One region of the Paucidesulfovibrio gracilis DSM 16080 genome, then DNA from elsewhere that is predicted to be linked to it. Evidence: riboswitches for the same ligand, from Rfam matches in the RefSeq annotation. Region 1 holds a riboswitch; each other region holds the start of a gene.

Region 1 (9,599 bases):
GGCGGCCTGCCCCTACGGGGCGCGCCAAGTGGATATGGAGCAGGGGCGCATCGTGGTGGATGAGATCCTCTGCCAGGGCTGCGGCTCCTGCGCCGCGGTCTGCCCCAACTCCGCCACCGTGCTCAGCGGATATCACGACGGGCCGGTCATGGCGCTCATCGACGCGGCATTGGAAGAACCCATGCCCCGGCAAACGCCAAAGGAGCGTGAGCAATGAACGGGACACTCAAGGATCCAGCGGCGGAGATCCGCGAGCATATGGCCGCCTGCATGCAGTGCGGCACCTGCTCCGCCTCCTGCCCCAACGCGGCGTTTATGGACATCAGCCCGCGCAAGCTCTGGCGGTTGGCCCAGCTGGACCGCATGGACGACGTGGTGGCCAGCCGGACGTTCTGGATGTGCAGCTCCTGCTACAATTGCATGCTGCGTTGCCCGCGGGGGCTGCCCACCACCAGAATCATGCAGGCGCTCAAGCGGTTGGCTGCGGAGCGGGGCGCTCCCGGTTCGCGGCGGCGGCAGGCCTTTTACCGCGCCTTTACCGAAAATGTGGAACGCTATGGCCGGGTGCAGGAAAGCGCGCTCATGAACACCTATCTGCGTCGCCGGGCCAATCCTGTGTTGGCGCTGAGCTACGCGCCGTTAGGGTGGAAACTGTTGCGGCGGGGCAAGCTGCATCTGCTTCCGGAATCCGGCCATAAGGGACGGCTCGCACCACTCGTGAACAAGGTGCGTGAAATGGAGGGCCGGTCATGAAGTATGCCTATTATCCCGGTTGTTCTCTGACCAGCAGCGCCGTGGAATACGATGTGAGCACCAGGGCCATGCTTTCGGCTCTGGGGGCAAAGGTGCATGAGATACCGGACTGGACCTGTTGCGGCGCCAGCTCCGTGGAGAATGTGGGCGAACTGCTCTCCCTGGCCTTGCCTGCGCGTAACCTGGCCCTGGCCGAGCGCGATTTACCGGGCATGGACGTGCTTGCGCCGTGCAGCGCCTGTTACCTGAACCTGCGCCATGCCAGAGAGGAGGCCCGCGCCGACAGGGACGTGGCCGCCCGTCTGGGCGAAGCGCTGGACGCGGAAGGGTTGACCCTGGCGGCCGAAGCCCCGGTACGGCACCTGCTGGACGTGCTGGTGAACGACATCGGACCCCAGCGGATCCAGGAGGCCTGCGTTCGTGACCTCACGGGACTGGCCATTGCTCCGTATTACGGTTGTCAGGCGCTACGGCCCTATACCGACTTCGACGATCCCAACCGGCCCCGCAGTATGGACGCCCTGATTCGGGCCGTGGGTGCGGAGCCGGTGGACTGGGACATGGGGGCGAGGTGCTGCGGCGCGTCGCTCATGGTGACGCACAAGGAGGCGGCCCTGGACGCGGTGAGCACCATACTTGGTGCGGTGCGCGGCGCCCATGCCGTGGTCACGGTCTGCCCCATGTGCCAGATGAATCTGGAAGCCTATCAAGGCGAGGCCTTGGCCCGGATGGGCGGCGGGGAGCGTGTGAGCGTGCTCTACCTGCCCCAGCTTCTCGGACTGGGCCTGGGTCTCGATCAAAAGGATGTGGGACTGCATCGGAACATGACCGTGACGAACCGGCTGCGCGCCAAATTGCGGCGCATCGACATGCCAATAGCGCGGCCCATGGCGGATGCGGACCAAGGGGAAGGGAACGAGGAAACGACCCAACCACCCGGAACAGGAGGGTGAGAGTATGTTTAAGGACATCGTTGTCGGCGTGACCCCGAGCGGGTTGGATGAGTGCGCGGTGGATGCGGCCATCGGTTTTGCCCAGCGTTTTGAGGCCAAGCTGTACATGGTCCATGTGGCGGGCATGGGACACAGCTGGGGCGACATGCGCCACCTGGAGCCTTCGGGCGAAACGGATCAGATTAAGGAGCAGATCCTTGAGCGCTACGAGGAAAAGGTCAAGGGCGTGGAACAATTGCAGGTGCACGTAGTGCCCGGCATTCCGCATGCCGAGGTGTTGCGCCTGGCACGCAAGGTCAATTCCGACCTGATCATCATGGGACCGCATACCAAGGAGTACGCGGAAAAGCGTTCCTCCATGTGGGGCATGGCGGGCAGCACGTTGGAACGCGTGAGCCAGAAGGCCCGATGCCCGGTCATGATCGTGACCCAGGCCACGCCCTACGGCGAGCACAAGTTTGAGAACATTCTCGTGGCCACGGACTTTTCCGAGCAGGCCGAGTGCGCCGTGAACTACGGCGGTCAGCTTGTGCGGCAATACAAGGCGGCCATGACCCTGCTGCATGTGGTGGATACGGACGGCCTGGCCGGACAGATGAACGACGACGAACTCAAGCGGTTGTTGGCCCAGAATCGTGAGCGCATGGAAGAGGAATACGCGGCCCGACTCAAGGGCGTGGAACCCTGCACCTTTGAATGCGTGGCCGGAAAGCCTGCCATGGATATCCTCAAGACGGCGCGTCTGGTGAATGCCGACCTGATTCTCATGGCGCACCATTCCAAGGAAATTGATCCGGAAAAGGCCTTCCTCGGCTCCACCGTGACCCAGGTGGCCCTGAACGCGAAGTGTCCCACCATGAGCGTGAACCGGCACTTCGATCTGCGCTGCGGCCTGATGTACGACCAGGACGGCTCCGTGACCGAGGAAAAGGCCTCGGCTCCGGTCTAGCCGGGAGTGAAGAGCGTGCGCCGTCGGGGTCGTTGCGACTCCGGCGGACGCACGCAACACGGGCGGACCACGAACGGGGAGAGGAATGATGATGGAAACCGTGACGGAAACCGCGCGGCATGCCGTGCCGCTGCTGCCCGGCGGGACAACGTTTTTGGACCGCGTCCAGGAGGCGTTGCCCGAGGGAGCGAATCTGTCCATGTGTCTGACCTGCGGGCTGTGCTCCTCGGGCTGTCCGGCGTCCGGGCTGCATGACATGGACCCGCGCAAATTCCTACGGCTGTGCGCCTGGGGGCAGGAGGAGGAAGTCACCTCCACGCCCTGGGTCTGGATGTGTACCATGTGTTTTCGCTGCAAGGTCGTTTGTCCGATGGATGTGAATATCCCTATGCTTGTGTACGAGGCCAGGGCTTCCTGGGCCAGGGATGCCAAGCCAAAGGGAATCATTGGATCCTGCGACCAGGGATTGCGGACCATGGGTGCCAGCGCCGTGGGCATTTCCAGTGAGGACTTCCGATTTGTGGTGGAGGATGTCCTGGAGGAAGTGCATGAAACGCAGCCCGGCTGGGAGGAGTTGCGTGCTCCCATCGACAGGAAGGGAGCGACCTTCTGCGTGAACCAGAATTCGCGGGAACCCGTGCAGGAACCTGAGGAGATGGTGCCGCTTTGGAAGATACTGCATCTTGCCGGGGTGGACTGGACGTATGGAAGCCATGGTTGGGGAGCCGAAAATTACTGCATGTTTGCCGCCGAGGACGAGCATTGGCGCGCCGTGCTCCAAAAGCAGGTGGACGGCGTCCGCGAGTTGGATTGCACCTCCTGGGTAAACATCGAATGCGGCCATTCGTTTTATTCCATTTGGGCCGGGCTGCAACGCTTCGGCATCAATCCCGGCGTGGATTTCGATCACATCGTGCGTTGGTACGCCCGTTGGATTCGTTCCGGGCGGCTTGCTCCCTCAAGTGATTGGAATCGTGATCTCGGGGTGAAGTTTACGGTGCAGGATCCCTGCATGGCGGTTCGTAAATCCCAGGGGACGGCCTTTGCCGACGACTTGCGCTACGTAGTGCGCCGGTGCGTGGGAGACGACAACTTTGTGGATATGGTCCCCAACGGGGTGAACAATTATTGCTGTGGCGGAGGAGGTGGGTTCCTGCAATCCGGGTACAAAGATGCCCGCCGGAAATATGGCGAGTTCAAGGCCCGCCAGATACTGGGAACCGGAGCCGACTACGTGATTACGCCCTGCCATAATTGCCATGCCCAGATTGAGGATTTGTCCGCCGAACGGAACCATGCCTGGAACACCGTGCATCTGTGGACCATTCTTTGCCTCAGTCTCGGGGTGCTGGCGGCGTCGGAACGAACCTATCTCGGACCGGATTTGGCAGAGGTCGCTCTGCCGGGAAGCAACGGAGGAGAATCATGACGGAAACCATGACGGAAACCACGCGGGATGCCGCGCCGCTGCTGCCCGGCGGGGGCGCGTTTCTGGATCGTGTGGAGGGGGTGCTGCCCGAGGGGGCGAATCTGTCCATGTGCCTGACCTGCGGGTTGTGCGCTTCGGGTTGCCCGGCATCCGGGCTGCATGACATGGACCCGCGCAAATTCCTGCGGCTGTGCGCCTGGGGGCAGGAGGAGGAAGTCACCTCCACGCCCTGGGTATGGATGTGCACGATGTGTCAGCGCTGTGTGTACGCCTGTCCCATGCATATCGACATCCCGAGGCTGATTTACGAGGTGCGGTCCACATGGCCGCGTGATACCCGGCCCAAGGGGATTCTCGGCTCCTGCGAACAGGCTTTGAGCACGGAGGGTAACTCCGCCATGGGTGCGCGGAGCGAGGATTTCAAGTTCGTGGTGGAGGATATCCTGGAGGAAGTGCATGAAGACCAGCCGGACTGGAAGGATCTGGCGGTGTACTTCAATCGCGAGGGGGCGAAATATTGCCTGAACCAAAACTCCCGCGAACCCGTGACCGAGCCGGACGAAATGGTGCCGCTTTGGAAGATTCTGCACACCGTGGGCGCGGACTGGACCTATTCCACCAAGGGCTGGGCCGCTGAGAACTATTGCATGTTCCTGGCGGACGACGAAGCCTGGGAAACCGTGGTGCGTAACAAGGTGGCCGCTGTGGAGGCGCTGGGCTGCCAATACTGGCTGAACACGGAGTGAGGACACGAAATGTACGCGGTCCGGGCCGGACTGCAAAAATTCGGGATCACTCCCAAGTTCGAGATCGAGAGCATCATTCGGCTGTATGCCCGCTGGATTCGCGAGGGTCGGCTGCCGGTCAGTTCGGATTGGAACAAGGATCTGGGCGTGACCTTCACGGTCCAGGATCCCTGCCAGTTGGTGCGTAAGTCCTTCCTGGACCCCGTGGCCGAGGACTTGCGGTTCGTGGTTCGCTCCGTGGTGGGCGAGGAACATTTCATCGACATGGTGCCGAACCGTTCCAACAATTATTGTTGCGGTGGCGGCGGCGGGTACCTCCAGTCCGGATACACGGACGAGCGGCGCAAGTATGGGGATCGCAAGTTGCGGCAGATTCTGGAAACCGGAGCAGACTACTGCATCGCGCCTTGCCACAACTGTCATTCCCAGATTCATGACCTTTCCGAAACATCTGGCCGCCATTTTCCGGTGGTGCATCTGTGGACCCTGATTTGTTTGTCCATGGGCTGCCTGGGCGAAAATGAGCGAGGATATCTCGGGGAGGATTTGGCGGAACTTGGGTTATAGCTCCGGATTGTCGGGGCATGGAACATCTATCGGGCCGGTCCTGCGGGATCGGCCCGCGTTGTTGTTTGATGCGTGGGGGGATGTGCGTCAATATCGAATCTTGTGTTTTCGTGCCAAGACAGGTGGCACACCGTGCCGAGCTTGCCGCACGCTGCTATCTTGTTTGAATCGGTTGCATTATGCGTAAAAATACAGCAAACTGTTCTTTCTTGTGGATAGTTGTTGTACACCTTCTCGCCGTCTGGTTCGCTTTTTGAAATGGAGTTGGAGCACTCGGTATCGGAGCAGCATTGAAGCGCCTTGTCGTCATACTCTGCGTGTTGTTGTTGCAGTTTGCCCTGGGGGGATCCGGGCAATGCCGCGGCACGTTGCGTGTGGCAGCGAGCGAGTTTCCACCGTCGGTTATTTTTGACGATGACGGCACGGTCCGCGGGTACGATGCTCTGTTTCTTGGGCGGTTGGCCGAGGGGTTGAACCTTCGGTTGAAAATTGAACATTATCCTTTTCAGCGCGCCCTGCGTCTGCTCCAGACCGGGGAGGTGGACGCCATGCTCGGCGTACAATACCGTCCCGAACGCGAACAGTTCGCCTACTATCTCGACCCTCCGTATGTGACCGAAGCGACCACCGCCTTCTATGTGCTCACCGGTAAGGAAAATTTGATCCGAAAATATGAGGATCTGTACGGACTTACCGTGGGAACGAGTATCGGTGTCAAATATTTTCCCCGGTTCGATAATGACCCGCGCCTGCGCAAGGAGCCGGTGCGCGGCGGAAAGATGAACTTCCTGCGGCTGCTGGCCGGGCGTGTGGACGCCGTGGCCATGGACGATGTGGGCGGGGATTACCGGGTCTGGGAGTTCGGGTTGACCGACAAGGTCTGCAAGGCCAAATATATGTCCAGTGAACCGCAGAATGTATATTTGGTGCTTTCGCGCCGGTCCCGGTTCATGCCGCAGAGAGAGGAAATCCAAGAGGTGCTGGCGCAATTGTTGCGAACAGGCGTTCGCGAGCAGTGCATGCTTGAACACATCGACCAGGAAGCCGCCCTGGCGGGGAGAATGCCCCCGAATTTAATCAGGGCGGGCAATCGGCACCTCAAGACCGGCATTGTTCCGCCACCGGATGAGCCGGAAGGCCGCGGCCACAAGGCTCCGCCCCTTTCCCTGCCGCCCGTGTGTCCCTAATCCCGGGCGCAGAGTCTTTGTTTTTTTGCCGCAATAACAAATCCTGAAAATGATTGCGTTCGTTGGCGCACAGCGGAATATCCCGAGCCGATATTTTCTTTTGGCACGCGCACGGGCCAAAATGGTTGGCTTTGGGTGACGATATCGTTTTTCGAAACGGATTGTCGGGCTATTTATGGAACCGGGTGTTCCGATTGTTTCTTCACGTTTGGTATGAACGAGAGAATCCCCTCCTTGAAGGCACGAGGGCGCCAATACCTTTGGCTGTGGAAGAGGGGCAAAGTGCAATGTGTTGGTGATGGTATTCCCCCTTGTCAAAAGACATTCAATTCTATATTCTTAAATCTTGATATACTAATGTTGGCAAGAAACGGAAAGCGGTGAAAAGCCGCTGCGGACGCGCCGCTGTAACCGGCACAACCCGTTGATGACCACCGAAAGGGAAGGGAATCAACATCTTGGGGCCGGGAGCCAGAAGACGTCTTGCCGGAGTGCAAAACCCCCGGGCACTGTTTTGCGGTGGTTGCTTTGGGGCAACGCAGGGTTCTCCTCTGTTGTCTTTGGGGTTTTGCTCTTTGTCGTCAACCCATGAAACATGGAGCAGACATGAACGCGCACGTACTGGGATTCCCGAGGATCGGACTCGGGCGGGAACTCAAATGGACTCTTGAATCCTATTGGCGGGGAGAGGCTTCCCTTGAAGAGCTTTTGTCAACGGCCGAGAGACTCAAGAGGCGGCATTGGCAAGTGCAGATGCAGGCCGGGCTTGACCTTCTCCCGGTGGGAGATTTCTCGCTGTATGACCATGTGTTGGATACCGTTGCCATGGTCGGGGCGGTGCCGGAACGGTTTTGCCGAAACTCCGCCGAGACGGGATGCGCTGCGTATTTCGCCATGGCGCGTGGAGAGGCCCGTTCTTCGATTCCGGCCATGGAGATGACCAAATGGTTCGACACCAATTATCATTATATTGTCCCGGAATTCACCAATGACCTGAGGTTTCGCAAGGACGCATCGAGACTCCTCCAGGACGTGCGGACCGTTAAGGAACTCGGTGGCACGGCAAAGCCCGTGCTGGTTGGTCCGATTACCTTCCTGCTGTTGGGAAAGTCCATGGATGGAAGCAGTCCCTGGATCCATTTGGAACGCTTGGTGGACGTATATTCCGATATCCTGAAGGACATCTCCGGGGAGTGTCCGTGGATTCAAATCGACGAGCCGGTTCTGTGCAGTGATTTGTCTCCAAAGGCGCACCAGGAATTTCGATACGCCTACGAAAGCTTTGCCGGTGCCAAGGGCCATGCCCGTATCCTGCTCACCTCGTATTTCGGTCCGCTGGGGGACAATTTGCCGCTTGCAGCGAGTCTGCCCGTTGACGGGCTGCATCTGGACCTTGTCAGGGGGGCGGAGCAGCTGCCTGCCGCGCTTGAAGCCATGCCTTCCGAACAGGTTGTGTCGCTTGGTCTGGTGGACGGCAGGAACATCTGGCGCGCCGATCTTGATGCGGCCGCTGAATGCATCAATGCCGCTAAGCAGCGGGGCAGTGAATCGAAGATCATGCTAGGGACGAGTTGTTCCCTGCTGCATTGCCCGGTGGATGTGGCTCTGGAAACGGATATGGACCCCTCCATACGCGAGTGGATGGCCTTTGCGGTGCAAAAATGCGACGAGGTGGCGGCATTGGCGCATTTTGCGGAAACGGGCGAACGCAATTCTCTTTTTGCGAAAAATCGTAAGGCATTGCAGGCACGAGCGGCAAATCCATGCGCCGTTGATAAGAGCGTTCGTGCTCGTGTCGATTCACTCACTCCAAAGCACTACGAACGCGGGTCCGTTTTTGCGGAGCGAACGAAAGTGCAATCCGTCCGCCGGCAATTGCCGCTCTTCCCCACAACAACGATCGGGTCGTTCCCCCAAACCCCGGAAATCCGATCCATCAGGCTTGGCCATAAAAAAGGGGAATGGACAACAGAAGAGTATGTCGCGGCCATGAAGAATCAGATTGCCGAAGCCGTGGCCAGGCAGGAGGAACTGGGGCTGGATGTGCTTGTGCATGGCGAACCGGAGCGCAACGATATGGTGGAATACTTCGGACAACAACTGAATGGCTTTTGCTTTACGTCCCAGGGATGGGTGCAAAGCTATGGCAGTCGCTGCGTAAAGCCGCCGGTGATTTTTGGCGACGTGTCCCGCCCTCAGGCCATGACCGTGGATTGGGCGCGGTATGCCCAAAGCCTGACCCCAAAACCCATGAAAGGCATGCTGACAGGGCCGGTGACCATTCTGTGCTGGAGTTTCGTTCGCAACGATATTCCGCGAAGCGAGGTGTGCCGACAGATCGCCCTTGCGATTCGTGATGAGGTGTTGGATCTTGAATCCGCTGGATTGTCCATTATCCAGATCGACGAGGCCGCCTTGCGTGAGGGGCTGCCGTTGCGAGCGGCAGACCATGAGGCGTATCTGCGTTGGGCTGTGGATTGTTTCCGGCTGACGGCGGCCGGTGTTCGGGATGAGACGCAGATTCATTCCCATATGTGCTACAGCGAGTTCAACGCCATTATGGAATGGATCGCCCAAATGGATGCGGACGTGATCAGCATTGAAGCCAGCCGGAGCGGAATGGCCCTCTTGGAGGCGTTTCGGGCGGTTTCGTATCCCGCGGACGTTGGCCCTGGTGTGTACGACATTCACAGCCCACGGGTGCCAAGTGAGGAGGAGATCCACGGGCTGCTGAAAAAGGCGTTGGAGGTTGTGGCTCCCGAGCGGCTTTGGGTCAATCCGGATTGCGGTCTGAAAACGAGAGGGTGGCCGGAAACAATCGCATCATTGAAGAATCTGGTGGCTGCCGCAAAGCGGTTGCGCCGGGAATACACCTAGAAAGACGAAGGGCGGTCCCAATTGGGGACCGCCCGTTGCGTACGACATGTTTTGAGCCGGAGGCTTCCGGAAGGTCCGGGGTGGGCGGGTCGTTTTTTTGAGGAAGGCCCATAGAATCTGGAATCGGTATGGGAAACG
Region 2 (9,599 bases), on a different contig from region 1:
CATCTGGTCCCGACGCAGTCGGTCAAAGGGTTTTTTCCGTCCGCCGTCCACCCGGACCTGGCCGGTGCGGATCCAGCGCAGCAATGCGGATTGGGGCAGGTCGCGCCCCACGCGGCGGCGCAAAAAAGCCACCAGCTTCTGTCCTTCCTCGGCGCGGGTCACACGCACGGTGGTTACGCCCGGCATGCGTCTTCCCCTTGTTCGGCACGGCCCAGAAGCCGTTCCAGCGCGTGTTGCCGGTAGTCGAAAATGATCCGCAACCGTCGGCGCACCAGGGCGCGGACCGGCAGGGCGTACCAGGGCAAGGCCCAGTGCACCAGGTCGGTCATGCGCACGGCGGCACCGTTTTCTACGGCTGCAAAGTGATGCTGGTGGTGCCAAAAGGCATAGGGACCGCGCCGTTGTTCGTCCACAAAGAACACCGGGGACCGGGCCTGGGTGATCTCCGTGAGCCAGCCCAGCCGTACCAGGGGGAAGGGCCGGACCCGGTATTCGATGATCTGGCCGGGATAGGTGTGGTCCGCACAGCCGGAAACAATGCGGAAATCCATCCAGGGCGGGGTGATGCGCGCCAGGTTGCACGGGTCGGAAAAAAAGTCCCAGGCCTTGTCCGGTGTCACGGGCAGGGTTTGGATGCGATGGATGCGATGGATGCGATGGACCATGGGCAATGGTTGCCGAGCACGCGCCGTTCGTCAACGGAAAAGCGCATGCCCGTGATGCTGAAGGATGGACGCGGGAAAAGAAAACTCCCGCCCTGCGTGCAGGACGGGAGTCGTATTTGAGCGAAGGGGTCGGGCTTGCGGGATCAGCCGCCGGAACCGCCGTTGCCCGTCTTGGAGGCCAGTTCCCGGATGTCCGCCAGTGCCTTGCCCCGGGCCTGGGCCAGCTTTTTCCACTTGCGCTTTTCGCGCTTCATGGCCTCCACCGTGTGCAGCAGATCCTGCACGGTACGGGCGGGGTAGCCGTGGGTTGCACGCGGGCCGAGCCGCAGTTCCTCGTCGTTGCGCTGGCGGATGGCCGCAAGCTGGTTGGCGTCCAGGATCATCGCTGTTCCCCCTTGCACGTCCCGAAATCAGCAGGTGGTGCAAAAGGAGTTCATGCCGTATTCCACGCGTTCGCGGTACTCCTCCTGCTTGCCCTTGTTCCAGCGGGAAACCGGGCGGTAGTAGCCCACCACGCGGGTATAGACCTCGGTTTCCTCCCCGCAGGTGGGGCAGGCGAAGTGCTCGCCGTAGATGTAACCGTGGTCTTTGCACACCGAGAAGGTGGGGGTCACGGACAGGTACGGGATTTTGGTCAGGCTCATGGACTTGATCAGGAAGTTTTTGACGCTCTCCTCGTCCGGGGCGGCCTCACCCAGGAAGGTGTGGAACACGGTTCCCCCATTGTAGAGGGTCTGGAGCTTGTCCTGGTGTTCCAGGGCAAAGAACACGTCCGAGGTCACGCCCACGGGCAGCAGGGTGGAGTTGGTGTAGTACGGCACTTCCTCGCCCGAGGTGTGGATATCGTTGTAGAGTTCCTTGTCGATCTTGGCCAGGCGGTAGCAGGTGCCTTCGCCGGGCGTGGCTTCCAGGTTGTAGAGGTTGCCGGTCTCCTCCTGAAAGCGCACCACCAGTTCGCGCAGATGGTTGAGCACGCGCTGCATGAGCCGGGATCCGGCCTCGGTGTCGATGCCTTTTTCCAGCAGGTTCATGCAGGCCTCGTGTCCGCCGATGAGTCCGATGGTGGAGAAGTGTCCGCTGAAGCCGTTTTTGAGGTAGCGGCGCGAGAACGGGAACATGCCCGCTTCCAGGTTTTGCTGCACGAACTTGCGCTTGTATTCCAGGGAGTCCCTGGCCAGTTCCGCGTATTCCGTGACCAGATCCAGGAAATCGTCCTCATTGTGGGCCAGGTAGGCCAGCTTGGGCAGGTTCAAAGTGACCACGCCGATGGAGCCGGTGAGGTCGCCCGCGCCGAACAGTCCGCCGGTTTTCTTGCGGATTTCCCGCAGGTCCATCTGGAGACGGCAGCACATGGAACGCACATCCTCGGGGTTCAGGTCCGAGTTGATGAAGTTCTGGAAGTAGGGCGCACCGTATTTGGCGGTCATTTGCAGCAGGAGTTTGCCTTCCTCGGAATCCCAGGGGAAGTCCTTGGTCACGTTGTACGTGGGGATGGGGAAGGAGAAGATGCGTCCGTCCGCGTCGCCCTCAAGCATGACCTCCAGGAAGGCCCGGTTGATCATGGCCATTTCCTCGGCATATTCGCCGTAGGTGGAATCCTGGTATTCCCCGCCGATGATGATGGGTTCGTTGGCGATGTGCGAAGGGGGCACAAAGTCGAAGGTAAAGTTGGTGAACGGGCTTTGTCCGCCCCAGCGGGACGTGGCGTTGAGATTGTGCAGCAGCTTTTGCACCTGCTGCTTCACGGTGGCGTAATCCAGGCCGTCGTAGCGGACAAAGGGCGCGAGATAGGTGTCCACGTTGTTGAAGGCCTGGGCGCCGGCCCATTCGTTTTGCAGCGTCCCCAGGAAATTGACCATCTGGCCGCAGGCCGCGTCAAAATGCTTGGCCGGGGTGGAGGAACAACGGTCCCGGAGGTTGAATCCTTCCAGGAGCAGGTCGCGCAGGCTCCAGCCCGAGCAGTATCCGGCCAGGCCAAAGGACAGGTCGTGAATGTGGAAGTAGCCGTGGTTGTGGGCCATGCGTACTTCCTCGGGATATTTTTCCAGCACGTAACGGGCCTGCACCGCACCGGCCATGTGCAGGATCAGCCCCTGGAACGAGTGCACCATGTTGGAGTTTTCGTTCACGCGCCAGTCCACGTTGTCGAGGTAGCCTTCGGTGACGGCGGAAATGTCCAGAAAGGCCTGGTCCTGGCTGCGCAGTTCGCGGCGTTTCTCACGGTAGATGATGTAGCGTTCCGCCACTTTGTAGAGGCGCGCCTCCATGAGCACCTGCTGGACCATGTCCTGCACCTGCTCTTGTTCGGGCACATCCACGCCGTCGAGTTTTTTTTCCACCTTGCGGGCCAGCCGGTCCGCCAGGAGCGGATCCTTGATACCGCTGTTTTTGAGCGCTTTGAAGATGGCGTCGGCAATGCGCCTGGTGGACCAGGTCTCAATGCAACCGTCACGTTTGAGAATTTGTACCGGCATGAATCTCTCTTCAGGGAACAGCGCCTCGCGGAAAGCGGAAAACGCCGGACCATTGGCAGAGGACGGCGTTTGCTGTTCGTATGTTGTTCCGGTTGATGGTCGTCGGGGCGGAACCCCGCGAACGCCGGACAACGGCTTGGTATTGGTAAAACTCTGGCGGTCCGCCATGTCCGCGCATGGCAGGCGGCCGGATAAGCCCCGGGCAGGTCTTCTGGCTTTCCCGTCCGGCCCGGCCTTCCCGCAAAGGTATTGCAGTGGCGTTTCGGGCCGTGGCGTCATGGGATTACAGCGGCGGGACCGCTCCGGATTCGCACCGGATTCACTATCAAGGCCCATGGCCACCCGGGGGGCATCGTGCGAAAAAGAGACTAGCCCAAGGGCTAATTCACGGCAAGGGAGCAGAGCGGAATTTGTTTCCTGAACAGCATTTTCACAGGTCAAAAACCCGGAAAAGCAGTGAAAAAAAATCCGTATTTCCTGTGGGGAAAACACGCGTATCCCTCTGCGGGCCGGGAACCGGGAAAAATGCGCCCCGGTCCGCCCGGGGGCGGCGAACCGAGGCGCTGCATACGGCCGGGGACCGCGTTGGGATCAGAAACGCAGCCGCCATTCGGCCTTCATGCCGATGCCGGGAGCGTGCAGTTCCACGCCCCGCGAAGTGGCCAGATGGTTGCGGTAGCGTTCGTCGAACAGGTTGGTCACGGCCAGGGTCAAATCGTTGTGCAGTCCGGCGGTCTCAAAGCCGTATCCGCAGCGGGCGTCGAAAACGGCCCAGGAGTCGGTGCGCAGGGCATCGTCCGGCACCTGGTGCTGTTCTGCGGCCCAGCGGGATTCCAAGGCCCACCAGAGTCCGTTGTCCAGATCCTGGCGCAGGCCCACCAGTCCGCTGAGCGGCGCCACGAACCGCAGCCATTCTCCGGTATCTTCGTTGCGTCCTTCGGTCCAGGCAGCGTCCGCATAGGCCTGCCAGCCCGGGGCAAAGCGCCATTGCACCGAGCCTTCCAGCCCATGGATGCGCGCCTCGGCCGCGTTGGCCATGCGGTAGACGCCGGCGGTCTCCAGTTCACTGGTGACCAGGTCGTCCACCATGTTGAGGAACGCGGCCGCGGAAGCGCTCCACCGGGAGCCGGCGTAGTGCAGCCCCAATTCCGCGTACCGGGATTTTTCCGAGCGCAGCTCCGCGTTGCCGAGTTCACGGATGCCCGGTCCGATGTTGATGTCCTTATAGAGTTCAAGGATGTTCGGCGTGCGGTAGCTGGCGGCCACCAGTCCGGTGGCGGTCCAGCCCGGGGAAAAGGCCCAGGTCAACCCGGCGTGCGCGCCCCAGTCCATGTTTCTTCTGGTGCGTGCCGCCACATTGGGCGTCTGGTCGTTTTCAATGAGGACGCCGTCCAGCCTGCCGCCCAGGTTGAGCACCCAGTCGGGATCCAGGGTCCAGTCGTCCTCCACGAAGATTCCGCCCGAGAACATGTCCGTATCCGGGGTGGGTTTGTCGCGCAGCACGGCACCGGCCACGGTGTATCTGGCCCGCTTGGAGGTCATGTACCAGTTCCAGGCGTCCACGCCCGCCGTTAGCCGATGCGCTCCGAGATCCAGCACATTGCGCCAGTTCAGGGCAATGGTTTCGTGCTCGGCGTAGGGATCAACCTTGCGCATGGGACCGCCGGTGAAGTTGTCCACGCGCGGGTCGCGGGTGAGTAGTTGGTAGGAGATCTTCAACTCGGATTCGGTCAGGGTGCCTTGGGGATTTTGGTACCTGTGCCGCAGTTGGGCAAAGGTGCGGTCATTTTGTTCCAGGGTCACGTCCGCGTTGTCGGGCAGTGCCGCCGTGCCGGTGCCGGGGATGCCCACTTCGTCCGCCTCGGTGAACTGGTATTGGACCATGGTTTCATGCCGGTCGTTCCAGGCCAGGGCCGCGGCAATTTTGCCCTGCAGATCCGTGAAGCCGCTGTTGCGGATCACGTCGCCGCCTCCGCTGTAGGAGTCGTCGTGTTCCCGCCAGCCGCCCGAGGCATAGAACCATACGTTTTCGTCACCGTAGGTCAGGTTGGCATAGGTATCCGGGCCTTGCGGATTGGACGCCCAGCCCGCAGCGACCTCGCCGCCGAGTTGCGGTGTTTCCGAGTAGTCGCCCTGACGCGTGACGATGTTGACCACGCCGCCGGTGGAGCCGGTGCCGTAGAGGGTGCTGATCGGCCCCTTGAGCACTTCCACACGCTCCACGTCGTCGGGATTGACCAAACCGAGGCGGCCGTTGATGTCCGTGGTTACGTTCAGTCGGCAACCATCGATGAGCACCACCACCGAGTCGCGGGCCAGGCCGCGGATGACCACGTCCGCTCCCCAGGGGGAGTCCGTGGAGACGCCCACTCCGGGAACGCGGTCCAGGGCGTCGCCCACTCCGGTGGGCATGGTTTCCTCCAGCTCGCGCCGATCCACGACTCCGACCCCTCCGGGGGTGGCCGATACTGCGCCCGCATAGCCGCGCGCCGTGACCACCACCGGTTCCAGCGTCTGTTCCTTCGAAACATCGTCGGCCTCTTCCTGTGCGGCGTAGGCTGCTCCCGCCCCTGTCACGGGGCAGAGCAACACGCTCAGCAAAGGAATCAGCGCGACGGCTTTTCCGAGCATTCGCATTGAACCTCCTGCGCACGAAAACGCGATCTAAAGCATCAGCGACTTGACCCGTACCTGCGGCAGCATTCCCAGCCGCCCGGTCAGGGCACCCAGCTCATTGGTGGTGGCGTCGATGATCACGGAGATGACCGCGACCTGCCGTTCCCGATGGGGAACACCGGTGCGGGCAACAATGATCGAACCGAAATCGCTGAGGATTTCGTTCACCTTGCGGGCCATGTTCTGGCGGTCCGCAACGATGATGCCCACCACACCGAGCCGTCGTACCGTGGTATCCGGTTTCACGCCTCTACTCCTGATCTTTTCGTGTCTGATTCATGTTACAAAAAGTTAAAACATAACACGCTGAATATTCGTATACGGGTTTGCCATTCGAGTCAACACACTGAAGATACGTGGCTAAAAGTTTCATTCGGCGAAATATAAACCATCGCGGCATGGTGGACTTTTTCGAGCTGAATATGTATTTACAACAGAACATTTGAAAAAAAATAGCACGGAGTGTGTATGCCCATATCCTCGCCGCGTGCGCCGCAGAAACGGAGCACGCCGTCCATGTCCCTTGTCCTGGCAACGCCCCCCCGACCGTTTACCCATCGAGCTGGTCTGCTGCTCTTGGTCTTGCTGCTGGCGGGGATGACGGGAGCCGGAGCGTCCCCGGCCCAGGAGTTGCCCGGGGTGCTCGTGCAGCAGGGGGAACGGTATCTGGCCATGGGCAAATACAAAGCCGCTCTGGCACGGTACGCAAAGGTGCTGCAGTGCTGCCCGGATACCGCGGAGGCGGCCGAGGCCCATAACGACAGCGGCGTGGCCCTGTCGCGCCTGGGACGCGAGGCCGAGGCCGAGACGCACTATCTGGCCGCGCTGGAGATCAACCGCTATCCATTGGCCCTGTATAATCTGGCGCGGTTGTACGGCCGCCGGAGCCATGACGAACAGTATTCCACTGCGCAAAGGACGGTTGCCCGCAAGCGGGCGCAGGGGTTGTATGCCGAGTTTGCCCGGTGGCTTGAATCGGACGCGCCCAAGCCGCCCAGCGTGGATTACCAGCGCGAGGCACTATTGGAGGATGTGCGCCGGGCCTTGTCCGCACCAGTGGACACGCCGTAAACATGGGCCGTGCGGCCGGATGGGCCGAAGGCAGCGTGGGACTGATCGCGCCTCTGGCAGGCAGGCCAATGGGACGGTAACGCGGTTCGCGTTGGGGAGCGGATGGAGTTGCAACCCTCAGGTCAGAAGCGTCCTCGCCTCAGGTTGCCGGAGGTGTTCTATCGACGGAATCAGACCTTGAGCTGAACGCCCTTGGCCTTCAGAGCCTTCACTCCCGCGCTGCGATCATAGTAGTATGTATGCAGCAACTGGTGCGAAGTGTGTCCCAGCGGACCTTCGGAAAGGAAGCCTTCCTTGCCGTAGATCTTTTTGATCATGGGGTTGTCCTGGGATTTGCGGATTTTGTAGACCTTGGCGTCGGCCTCGTACACCGAGGACTGGCGCTGGCCCACGAAATCCAGAGCCGCAGCCCGGGACGGAGCAGGCACGAGCATACCGCCACCGATCATGGCGGCGGCAGCGGCCATACCGGCGGTCTTCAAGAAGCCTCTTCTGCTGATTGCCAAAACGCTGTCCATGTTCCTCCTCCTTTAGGCCAAGCGGTTGCTGTTGAAGCGGCGTTTCAGTCCGGCCATGAACCGTTTGCCGTTGGCGGCCATGCGGATGTCCGGATCCAGGGGCTGCCCGCCGCCGTTCACGCAGCCGCCGGGGCAGGTCATGATTTCGATAAAGTGGTGCGGAGACTTGCCCGCCTTGACTTCGTCGCAGAGTTTGGCCGCGTTTTCCAGACCGCTGGCAATGGCAACGTTGACCTTGCCGAAGTTGGGTACTTCCACGGACGCGGTGCGGATGCCTTCCTCGGTGCGCACGGCCTTGATGTCCGGGTTTGCCAGTTTTTTGCCGGAGAGCACCTCGTAGGCCAGGCGGAGGGCCGCTTCCATCACGCCGCCGCTCGTGCCGAAGATGGTGGCCGCGCCCGTGGATTCGCCGAGCACGGGGTCCGGCTTTTCGTCGGGCAGTTTGGCGAAGTTGATGCCCGCCTTTTTGATCAGGTAGGCCAGCTCCCGGGTTGTGATGGTGGCGTCGATGTCGCGGTGTCCGCTGGCGGCCAGCTCAGGGCGCAAGCCCTCATACTTTTTCGCAATGCAGGGCATGATGGACACGGTATACATCTTGGCCGGATCCACCTTGGCCTGCTGTGCGCCGTAGGTCTTGGCCAATGGGCCGAGCATGCCGATGGGCGATTTGCAGGTGGACAGGTTGGGGATCAGTTCGGGATAATAGGACTCCACGAACTTGACCCAGCCCGGACAACAGGACGTGAACTGCGGCAGAGGATGGTGCGGATCCGGGTGGGCCACCCGTTTGATCAGCTCGCTGCCTTCCTCCATGATGGTCACGTCGGCGGTGAACTCGTTATCCCAGATGAGATCGAAGCCGAGCTTGCGCAGGGCCGCGTGCATCTTGCCGCCGACATACGTTCCCGGGGGCATGCCGAAGGGTTCCCCCAGGGCGTAGCGCACGGCCGGGGCGGGCATGGAGACCACCACGGTGTCGGGATCCTCGATGGCGGCCAGCACGTCCTTCACAAAGGACACTTCCTCATAGATGGCCCCGAACGGGCAGTTCACCAGGCATTGGCCACAGTTGATGCAGGCCACGGGGTCCACCACGCCGTGGATGCCGTCCTCATTGACGGGTTGGATGGCTCCGGTTCCGCAGACCTCGGCACAGGTGCCGCAGGCTTCGCATTTGTCGGGATCCACCTGCACGAATGAAAACGAATCCGGATCCACGTTGCGCGGGGATTTGTCGTTCATCATCACATGTTCGATTTCCAGCATGGAATTCCTCCTCTCAAGTTATAAACGACCAAGTCATCGGGAAACACCTCCGTATTACTTTTTTTCGTTTTGTATTACTTTTGAAAAATTTTTTCAACATACGTGTTATCAAAAAAGTCCATGTCCGCACAAAGGCGGTATGCCGTGTCCCCCCTTGCTTCCCGGGCCGGAAGGAGGCAGATTGACGGCGGTCGTCAAACATTTTCCGCGTTGGACAGGAGCCATGTACGTCAGTCAGACCACACGTTTTGTCCACAACGTCCTTACCCCGGTGCTCACCCCCGGCGGTGTGGCCGTGGACGCCACCATGGGCAATGGACACGATACCTTGTTCCTGGCGCGTACTTTGGGACCGCAGGGCCGGGTCCACGCTTTTGACGTTCAGGAACGCGCCCTGGAGCGGACCCGTCGCTGCCTTGCAATGCATGGGCTGGCGGATCGGGCCGCCCTTTGGCTGGCCGGACACGAAACCATGGCCGAGCGGCTTCCGGCGGACCTGCATGGCCGGATACGGGCCGTAACCTTTAATTGCGGCTACCTGCCGGGTACCGTGCGCCATGGCGGACGCGGTCAGGACACGGACCAGGCCGTGATCACCCGGCCGGAAACCACCTGCCGTGCCGTGCGTGCGGCCCTGGATTGGCTGGCTCCCGGCGGCCTGGTTTCCCTGGTGCTCTACAGCGGGCATCCCGGCGGCCAGGAAGAAACCCGCGCCGTGGAGCAACTTTGTTCTGATCTGGATCTGGCGGCGGTCCATGCCCTGGGCTGCGCGCCTCTGAACCATCCCGCCCCCAAAACCCGCGTTATCTTTCTAGAAAAAAAGTAATTCCGCGTCCCGTTGGCGCTTCCTTGCGGAGAACGCATTCGGCAAGCGGCGTGCACTGTTTTGCATCATCTCCTTGCGGGAGTGATGGGTTTGTGGCATGATC
Region 3 (9,599 bases), on a different contig from region 1:
CTGCGAAGGCCGGAGCTGCGTACGTGAGTCCTTTTGTTGGGCGGCTGGACGGTATCGCCCATGACGGGATGGAGCTTGTACGTCAATTGGTGACAATTTTTAACACATATCAATTTTCTACCGAGATATTGGTTGCCAGTATTCGCTCACCCCGTCATGTTTTGGAATCGGCATTGCTTGGTGCTCATGTCGCCACCATACCGTATGGGGTCATGATGGGACTCCTTAAACATCCACTGACAGAGCAAGGGCTGACAACCTTTAGAGAAGCAATTTATAATTTGGAAATGGATAAGGGGCCACAAGAATATTAAAAAACGATCTAGAGCTAAATCTGAGCGTATTTCGCTGGATCAGGGGATTGGGGGTGGAGAATAGGCGGTGGACAGAATGGCAACCGTAAAAATCCCACTGTAGGGAAAAACAACCAAGGCTCTTCAGCGACCGGAAAAAGAACTTGTGCCTGCTGCTACTTTCGCGGGAGACATCTGGAACGTTACCTTTAGGCAGGAAGGGCTAAGAGCTTTTGACTGCTTGGAGGGGGGCGCGACTATGAAATATAGGAAGGTTTTGTATGATATGTTGGTCTCATAATGTATATTATGTAAACTTTTGACATAAAAAAAAGGAAGTGACCGGCAAGTCGAACGTCCTTACAACTCTCTTACAAAATGGGAAAAAGCTTTCCCGACGATGTTTTTGAAGGTGCACACCGGTAAGGTGCCTTTGCGGCATGCCAAAAATTTAGACACAGCAAGTAGATTTGTTCGATTCGTCGTGAACCATGCACTCCACTGCAGCATCGGGCCGTTGAGTTGGCCTATGAAAGATTGATGCCAAAGGCTATTCGGCTTCTGGTGCGGGAGCCAAGCCCATTGTCGTGCCGTGATTTGGGACATATTTTAAGCAAGATCAGTGCAAGCCCCGCTCTTTCAGCGAGAGAGCGCACATTCTTTGGGCCACTACAGTTGGTTCCGAGAGAGGGTACGGAAATCCATCATGTATTTTGCGCTCCAGGATTCTTGCGCTTTGTTGGTGAGTCATGAATATGTGTGCAACGTGTCAACTTGGTCAACTAAAGAACAACTCGTGATAAAGTGGATTTTCACATGAAGTCGCAATTGTGTTTAGTTGCGTGGGTTGACATGTTTACTTTAAGAGAGGGGGCAAGTCAAGTTCATGTACTGGCTCTGGTTTTGTCACTCGACAAAAGGATTTTGACAATGTTCCCTGTCCTCTCGTGTTGGGCTGTGTTGTGAAGAGTGACTTGATCTGTTGGCAGGCGTGAAACTTGGTAAAAGCAGCGTCATGGCAAAATTGTTGCTCACAATCTTCATACGAGACCACTTTTATTTGCCTGTAGGCACAATGAGGGTGCGCTCTCCAGCTTATTGGGCCAAAAAATGAATGAGATTGCATTGAAAAACATCCCCACAAAGGGGTATTTGATGAGATGTCCATGTAAGTCTATCCGCTGAGTGGCGATCCCTAATTACTCGCTTGACGGATGTAAATTTTAGATATACATTTAGTGTGCCGTCCAATTTCAACAATGGCTGGCTGTTTTTGTTTACTCATAAAGTTGAAGGAGATCCCTTTGGCCCAGCTTCTCCTTTTTTGGACCCACATTCAAAATCACCTAGTTGAGGGCCTCTCTGTCGGTGTTTACTCCGCGTTTAAGCGCTTTAAAAGCAACCTCTCCCTTTTTTTTGTCAAGTTTATGTGTCTACTTGACTCGGCCAACGCTGTCTGCTTGTCAACTTGACAAGTTTATGCTCTACAGATAAACAAAATGTTTCTAGTTTTCTATTTCATTTAAAGGCCTCATCCGACCGCAACTTGTGCCAAGAACCTATCCCACGTATACCTCAACAACTCGATTTATTGGGGCGCTCTTTGCAACAACACTTCTTTCTTTTTGAGTCTAAACGATTTGAATTCAAGTTTGTGGGGTTGAGGACTTTGAAATTGAAAAAATGCAACCTGAGCCGTTTTTGGGGATAATTCGACTATGCATCGCTATCTTGCATGTTTCCTTTGTTTGATGATTCTTGCCGGGGCCGTTTGTTGCCCTCACTTGGTATTGGGTGGGCCAACAACTTCCGGCGTAGAGCCTTCGTTGGATACGGAAACCACCTCACAAGTCGTTGAGGCTTCTCCTCTTGCGGAAGAACAGTCTGATTTTGTGGAAGTTGAGAGTGAGCCTGCTTTGGAAGCTTCTGACGATGGCGTTGCACCTCCCTCCCCCCCCCGCAATGTTAACGATCAAACGTATGAAGACTGGTTGGAACGGTATCGCGCCTGGGACAAGCTGGATTCCGTGTATGCTGGTCAGGATGAACGGCCTCAGGCGATCCTGCGCCGTATTGAAAATCTTCTCCAGGCAGCCCAACCGTCCAAGGCTATGCAGCTTATAGAAAGTGCTCCGCCTTTTGAGGAGCGTTCCTTGGAGGCTCGACGATTGTGGCATGGAGGGCAGGCGCTCCGGGCGCTTGGGGCACCGGACAAGGCTGTTGTTTGGTTTGTTCGGGCGGCTGGATCACTTCCTCAGGAACGTGTGCCAAAAGTGTTTCAAGCGGAATATGAATTGAATACGATTTGGGTTGATGTTTTTCGTAACCTTTTTTGGACATATATCTCTACGTATAGCGTAAATCGAGAAGCACAAAAGGCTTTTCTTCAACAGATGCTTGAAGTCGGTCAGGTGGCATGGCCGGATGTCTCGTTTTGGGGTACGGCGAAATCCGTTTTTAACCAAACGGTTACTGGAGCTTCAAACGCGGAGGATCAACGCGAAAACAAAGTCTTTTTTGTGCAGCGCAGGGACCGAAGCTGCATAGTTCAGGCATTGGCACGGACCGCTTTGGGAGTGCCTGACGCCACTGTTCCTTTGGAGCAAATTTCTAATGAAAGCCTTCGAACGTTTTGGAGCGATGTCTGCGCGGTGCTGGACGGAAAGACTGTTGCGTCTCACGCGGATTTGTACCAGGAAGGACAGTACCCCAAGGCATTGGCGTTTGTTCAGGATACATATTTAAAGCAGTTGTTGAATAATAGAGGGCAATGGATATATTCCACTTCAGACCACCGGTTGTCCGTTTTTGCCAGCAATTTGCTTGTACTCGGAGCCTTCAGAGCCAATGAACTGCTCCAATCCGGCGAAGCCGAAAAGCTGCTTCCTGACTCTCAGCCGTTGGATGGTGTCGGACCTTTGCGGCTTGGACTGGCTTTTTCTGTCGGCGATGCTTCTTCGGCACGCGCTGAGTGGGATGCCCTCCAGGTCGAGGAGCTTCCATTGGCATTACGCCTTGCAGGGATGATTTGGTTTCATTTGCCTGTATCGCACGTCTCTTCTCAGTCTCTGGCCGAAGCGCCTGTTAACCGCCTTCTCTCCCTGTTGGCCAGTGCTGCCGGTAATTCTCCTGATCAGCCTCACTCCGCCCCGTTCTGGGTACAACCCGGCTCTACACAACTTTTGCAGACCATGCTTACGCAATGGCCTTTGGATCGTGAATTGGTATTGGCTTCGTGGCAAGTTCTCTGGGAGGCGAATCCCACCACGGGCTTAGCACGTAGAGCTGCCTATCTTTATCCTCAGCATGCCCTGGGAATGCAGTGTTCCTTGTTTCTAGCGGATAAGGCCGTAAAGGCAAAACAGTTGCGTCTGGCTGGCTACTATCTGGACATGGTCCCGGAACAGCCTGAGGATCGCAGGCTGCTGGCCCGTCGACTTGAAGTCTTGGCGGATTTTCAGGTGGCACAGGAGGACATGGCCGCTGCCTATGCCGCGTACCAGCGTCTGTTGGAAACTGGAGAGCCAATTTCCGATATTACAAGGTTGAAGATTGCTTTTTTGATGCAGCAGCTTGGCGACCTTGAAGGTGGAAAGGAAAATTTGCTTCGTCTTTGGGAGAAGAAAGATACCTTTGATACGGCCATGCAGGCGGAAATCCTTTTTTATCTCGCCGAAGGGGAAGCTGCCCTGGGGAATCGCGATCAAGCCTTGGACCACTACTTGAAGCTTGCCTGGCAATACCCACAGGAGAGCATGTGGGCTCTGACCGCCATGTATCGGTCCGCCAGCATATATGAGGATAGACAGGAATATGAACCTGCAGCCCGGCTATTGCGTACCGTGATTAAAAATGCGGAAACCACAAAGCAAAGGGATGCTGCCAAGGCCCGTTTAGAGAGCATTGAGGGGAAAATGGGGAAACCTGTTGAGGCAGGCGCAGGCGCCCTTCCCTATCCTTTTTGATAGTATCGTCTGGATTTCTTGCCCCCGCCTAAGGCTGGGGCAAGATGCCCTTGACTCTTTTCCTCTGCCTGACATACATATTCAAGTGGGTGTTCGCCTTTCTGAGACATGGCGAATGAAAAGGGAATCCCGTGCAAATCGGGAGCGGACCCGCCGCCGTAAGTTCTGTAAACCGTATCTCATTCCAATTGTGGTCACTGAACGCTCGTTTGGGAAGGCCGAGATTGCGGGGAACAAGCCGGAAAACCTGCCCATTGGTTCCTCGGATAATGCTTTTCGACACGGGGCTATTGTCGCAAAAGCAGTATAGGAGACAGCCCCTTGCGTGCATTGCCCCGCAAGGGATTTTTTGTATGTTCTCCTTAACAGCCCCCTCTCGTTGGGAGGGATTCATGCAGTTCGGTTTCAAATTTCGCTCTTCGCTTGCTGCGCTGACCTTGGCACTCGTCACGATTGTGGTCAGCTTTCCCTGTTTATCGTCGGCACACGGGTCTGCGGTTCCCGAGGAAGAAAAACTCGGCATCCTTCTGGTTGCTTTCGGCTCCAGCATGCCCGAGGCACAAGCCTCATTCCGGAACATCGAGGCCAAAGTACATGCGGCATACCCGGATATCCCTGTGCAATGGGCATTCACATCGCATATCATTCGGGAGAAACTGGCTCGGACCGAAGGCAAAGATTTGCTGTCTCCGATGCAGGCATTGGCGGCTATGGCTGACAGTGGATTTACGCACGTTGCGGTTCAGTCGTTGCACACTATTCCCGGAGAAGAATTTCATGGCCTGTTGCAAACGGTGAACGCGTTTCGTTTCCCCGGAGGCATTGCCCATCTGAGCGTCGGTGCTCCATTGCTTGCCGTGACAGCGGATCTGGAGCGAGCCGCTGAGGCGATGCTGGCAAATGTACCCGAGGACCGCACCTCGGATGAAGCCGTAGTGTTCATGGGACATGGAACCCATCATCCGGGCAACGTCTATTATATAGCCATGCAGGAAATTCTTCGGGCGCGCGACCCCCTTGCGTTTATCGGTACGGTCGAAGGCTCTCCGAGCTTGGATCAAGTACGTGCTGAACTGAAAAAAAACGATGTGCATAAGGCATGGCTCGTTCCTTTCATGTCTGTTGCCGGGGATCATGCACGCAATGATATGGCTGGTCCTGAAGAGGACTCCTGGATTTCGATCCTCACTGCGGATGGGGTCAACTGTACACCCGTCCTTAAAGGAAGTGCGGAGTTTGACAACGTGGTTCAAATTTGGGTGGACCATCTTGATCACGCCCTGGAAGAATTGCGCTAGCCTCTGAGAAGGCAAGATATGGAAGCTCCGGGAAAAAGAAAGATAGCAAGGAGTGATCACCGCCCAGGCTTTGTCTTGGGAATGATCGTACTGACAATCGTTTCGCTGTTCTTGGCGATTTTTCCCGGAGCTTTTCCCATCCCTTTTCATGAAGTTGTTTCCATTTTGTCCGAAGGCAATGCCGACTCTCCCGGTGCCACAATTATTTGGGATATTCGGCTCAGCCGCATTTGTCTATCCTGGATCATTGGTGCGGGACTGGGAGCCTCGGGAGTAGTCTTTCAGGGGTTGTTGCGCAATCCTCTGGCGGATCCGTTCACATTGGGCGTGTCCAGTGGAGGAGCATTCGGCGCATCCTTGGCCATTACCCTTGGGCTTGCCGGCGTCACGGGTCTGTTCGGTGTTGTGGCTCTGCCTGTGGCTGCTTTTTTCGGGGCTCTTGTTGCGCTTGTGGCGGTGATCGCCTTGGGCAGCATCGGTGGCCGATTGCGACGGGAAACATTGGTTCTGGCGGGAATTGTCATATCCACATTCCTGTCGGCCTGTATTTCCCTTTCAAAGGCGCTGAATGAGGAATCGGTTTCCGCTATAGTGTTTTGGATTATGGGGAGCCTCCAGGGCCGGGGCTGGGAACACGTCTTGCTGGTTTTACCTTATTCTTTGGTAGGATTGGTGGTCATGTTTCTACATTCCCGTGAGTTGGATATTCTCTCTTTGGGCGAGCGACAAGCCCGACAGCTCGGAGTGTCTACAACCCGTGTCCGCGTGATTTTGCTCGGCGGTGCCGGATTGGTAACGGCCGCTGGTGTGGCTGTAGCCGGAATCATCGGTTTTGTGGGGCTTGTCGTGCCACATATGGTGCGGCTGGTGATCGGTGCGGAGCACGGACCCCTTCTACTCCACTCCACTCTGCTTGGCGGATTGCTGCTGGTTTGGTCTGATGTGGCTGCCCGGGTGATTCTATCCGGCGGTGCGGAGCTTCCCGTGGGGGTGATTACAGCGCTCCTGGGTGGTCCGTTTTTTTGTTTTCTATTACGAAAGCAACGGGGGGATTCAAGATGACCTCGACCATCCCCCACAACCCGCCGGTATTCACCTGCAACGATTGGTCGCTGGGCTATGGTTCACGTTCTTGCGTTCTCCATGGGGTGAATGTCTCGCTGGCCGTAGGCGAGGTTGTTGCCTTGCTCGGTCCCAATGGATCAGGAAAAAGTACTCTTTTATCTGGCATTTGTGGTGCGTTGAAAGCGCGGAACGGTCAGGCGTTTCTTAGCGGGATCCCAATCGAAGATTTGTCGCCAGCCAGGGTTGCCCGGTTGTGCGCCGTGGTGCCGCAACGTGTGGAAACACTCTTTGGATTACGCGTTAGAACCATGGTCGCCATGGGGCGGCATGCCCATCTCCCGTTTTGGGGGCATGCCGATGCTGAGGACGAGGCAGTTGTTGATCATGCTTTGGAAGCCACGGGAACGGTTGAATTGCAAAATCGTACTGTGAACGGACTGTCCGGCGGTGAACTGCAGCGTGTCCTGTTGGCACGTGCCTTGGCGCAGCAGGCAGGGCTGTTACTTCTTGATGAGGCATTTTCTGCCATGGATATGGCTTGGCGAGTACGCTGTTTTGATTTGGTCCGCGAGCTGGAGGCCGCAACTACGGTTGTGGCCTTGCATGATATCAATCTGGCGGCACTGTATTGTACCCGGATCATTTTTTTGAAGAATGGTCGGGTAGCCTATGATGGGCCGGTGGAGCCTCTTTTTTCCGAATCCACCCTGAGTGAGCTTTATGAAACGACAATCAAGATCGGTGTTCATCCCGGAACGGGAACCCCCCAGGCCTTTGCCATGCCGAGTCCTGTTCGTTCTGGTCTGCTGGAGCATGATCGTTCCAGTGATCACAGTCCATGCTGACAGCATCAGAATTACGGACGATCGGGGACAAGTCGTGCTGTTGGAGCGTCCTGCCCGGCGTGTTGTCGCGCTTTATGGTGCCTTCAATGAAATTCTTTACGGCATGAATCTTGGTGATCGGATTGTAGCTCGAACCAAGGCGGATCGAGTTCCGCCCCAAATTTGTGAGCTTCCTTGCATCGGGACGCACATGCGCCCCAATGTGGAACGCATTGTCGGGATGCAGCCGGACCTTGTGTTGCAAATGGGAGGAAGAAGCGCGGCATTGCAAAGTGTTCAAGCCTTGGAACGGTTTGGCATTCCAGTTGCTGTTTTTCATGTGTCTGATTTTGTGCAGCTTTTTGCGATGATAAACAAAATTGGGGATCTCACAGGAGCAGGGAAAGAGGCGAAAGCATTGGTTGCGCAGATGCGTCGGCGTCTTGAGGCGGTGCGGCAACGTCTGCCGAAAAATGGTTCGCCTCAAGTCTTTTTTGAAGTTCGGTCCGGAAATTTGTTGGCTGCCGGGCAGAAATCCATCGTAAACGACATTATTTTGCATGCGGGCGGTAAAAACTGTGTGACCCTCCACTCTCGATTGGTACGCCTCAGTGAAGAGGAGCTTCTTCGTCTTGCTCCTGAGGTTTACCTGTCACAGCAAGGGCCGATGAATCCCGTTCCTGTGGACGTACGGAGTTCATCCCGTTTTGCTTCGCTTCCTGCCGTGCAAGCCGGACAAGTTTTTCAGGTGGATGAACAGATGTTTTCCCGTCCTGGGCCTCGGAACGTCGATGCCGTAGAACGTTTGGCCGGGATTCTGTATCCTGATTTATTCCCTGAATTTTATGAAAGAAATCAAGCAATGGAGTTGAAATAATAATGACCAATATATCCAAAGGAACTTTGTACGGTATCGGTGTCGGCCCTGGCGATCCGGATTTGTTGACGTTGAAGGCTGTGCAGGTTTTACGTCGCGTAAAGCATATCTTTGCAAGTTCCTCCAGCAAAAACGGATTTTCCGTTGCGGAGGGAATTATGCGTCCGCATCTGCGAGAAGGTGTTGAGGTGCGCCGGCTTCGTTTCCCAATGACGAATGATGTCGAAGTGTTGCAGCATGCCTGGGAAGAAAATACCCACAAGTTGGTGCAGTGCCTGGACAAAGGAGAGGACGTTGTTCTTGTTACGTTGGGGGATCCGCTGTTGTATAGCACGGTTGGGTACATTTTGCGGACCTTGCGCCGTGCGTACCCGGATTACCCTGTGGAGATTATTCCCGGCATTACTTCTTTCCAGCAGGCCGCAGCACTGACGCAAACAATTCTGGCTGAAGGAGAGCAGCCTTTGCACATTCTTGCGGGGACCATGTCGGAAGACGCTCTTGCCGAGACGTTGTCGCAAAAGGGAAATTTTGTAATTCTCAAGGCGTATAAGAATTTTACAGTCATACGCGACCAGTTGCGACACAATAACATGGCGCATGACTGCGTGTATGCAAGTCGCATTGGTTTGGAGCGAGAGAAAATTTGTCGAGGAATTGAAAACCTTGTTGAAGACCCCACCTATCTTACATTACTTTTAGCGAATTCTTATGAAAAACCTGCTTGATCGTCTCGGCCTACAATAGTTTTCCTGGCCATTCCATTAGGGAAAAGTGTTTCGCCTTCCCTTGCTCGTTGGTTTATGAAGCCACGTCAGATAGATGGCGCTCCGCTTCTTTCGGCAATGCCGGGGCGGGGCGCACGAGCATTGTGCGGCGAGCTCTCGGACTGCCCTTTCCGCTAAGCATGTTCAATTTGCCGGTAAATGAAGCCCCTTCTTCACTGGCCAGGCAAGGGGAATCTATGTTGCCGGTCAAGGTTGCGCCGTCACGTAAGAGCACTTTTCGCTCGGCCTGAACATCCCCTTCCACTTTGCCGTACACTTCCAATTCGCCAACTTGAAGGCTGCCTGCCACTTTTCCATTCGGGCCAATGGTTAAAAGTCCCCTTGTACGTATGTCACCTTCAAAAAAAGAATCAATTGTTCCGGATCCTTCAAACTCGAGTAGCCCTTTCCATTGGCTCCCTTTACCAAGAATGCATAGCGCGTCATGCTTTTTCATGATTATTTTTTAGTCATCTTTTTGTGTTTCTTCAAGCTCTTTTGATTGTCAGT

The links. A riboswitch is a leader RNA that binds a small molecule or an ion and turns the genes downstream of it on or off. The one in region 1 is predicted to bind cobalamin.
Region 2: another riboswitch for cobalamin. It lies ahead of B5D49_RS07560 (ribonucleoside triphosphate reductase); the one in region 1 lies ahead of metE (5-methyltetrahydropteroyltriglutamate--homocysteine S-methyltransferase).
Region 3: another riboswitch for cobalamin. It lies ahead of B5D49_RS06235 (sirohydrochlorin cobaltochelatase); the one in region 1 lies ahead of metE (5-methyltetrahydropteroyltriglutamate--homocysteine S-methyltransferase).

What each region holds. Positions count from the first base shown of each region.
Region 1 covers NZ_FUYC01000002.1:32,728-42,326, forward strand. Annotated here, with positions in the region: gene B5D49_RS02400 (FAD-dependent oxidoreductase) at 1-217, shown strand, start outside; gene B5D49_RS02405 (4Fe-4S dicluster domain-containing protein) at 214-753, shown strand; gene B5D49_RS02410 (CoB--CoM heterodisulfide reductase iron-sulfur subunit B family protein) at 750-1,706, shown strand; gene B5D49_RS02415 (universal stress protein) at 1,711-2,655, shown strand; gene B5D49_RS02420 ((Fe-S)-binding protein) at 2,747-4,084, shown strand; gene B5D49_RS02425 ((Fe-S)-binding protein) at 4,093-5,397, shown strand; gene B5D49_RS02430 (substrate-binding periplasmic protein) at 5,688-6,584, shown strand; cobalamin riboswitch at 6,915-7,084, shown strand; gene metE (5-methyltetrahydropteroyltriglutamate--homocysteine S-methyltransferase) at 7,191-9,461, shown strand.
Region 2 covers NZ_FUYC01000005.1:71,397-80,995, reverse strand. Annotated here, with positions in the region: gene B5D49_RS07575 (RluA family pseudouridine synthase) at 1-186, opposite strand, end outside; gene B5D49_RS07570 (SRPBCC family protein) at 174-665, opposite strand; gene B5D49_RS07565 (hypothetical protein) at 809-1,048, opposite strand; gene B5D49_RS07560 (ribonucleoside triphosphate reductase) at 1,076-3,139, opposite strand; cobalamin riboswitch at 3,324-3,500, opposite strand; gene B5D49_RS07555 (TonB-dependent receptor plug domain-containing protein) at 3,731-5,776, opposite strand; gene B5D49_RS07550 (TM1266 family iron-only hydrogenase system putative regulator) at 5,804-6,061, opposite strand; gene B5D49_RS07545 (tetratricopeptide repeat protein) at 6,284-6,886, shown strand; gene B5D49_RS07540 (iron hydrogenase small subunit) at 7,057-7,404, opposite strand; gene B5D49_RS07535 ([FeFe] hydrogenase, group A) at 7,417-8,670, opposite strand; gene B5D49_RS07530 (tRNA 5-(aminomethyl)-2-thiouridylate-methyltransferase MnmM) at 8,894-9,496, shown strand.
Region 3 covers NZ_FUYC01000003.1:400,072-409,670, reverse strand. Annotated here, with positions in the region: gene fsa (fructose-6-phosphate aldolase) at 1-314, shown strand, start outside; gene B5D49_RS06240 (tetratricopeptide repeat protein) at 2,012-4,258, shown strand; cobalamin riboswitch at 4,329-4,527, shown strand; gene B5D49_RS06235 (sirohydrochlorin cobaltochelatase) at 4,528-5,556, shown strand; gene B5D49_RS06230 (FecCD family ABC transporter permease) at 5,638-6,618, shown strand; gene B5D49_RS06225 (ABC transporter ATP-binding protein) at 6,615-7,466, shown strand; gene B5D49_RS06220 (ABC transporter substrate-binding protein) at 7,435-8,322, shown strand; gene cobI (precorrin-2 C(20)-methyltransferase) at 8,325-9,050, shown strand; gene B5D49_RS06210 (bactofilin family protein) at 9,124-9,546, opposite strand.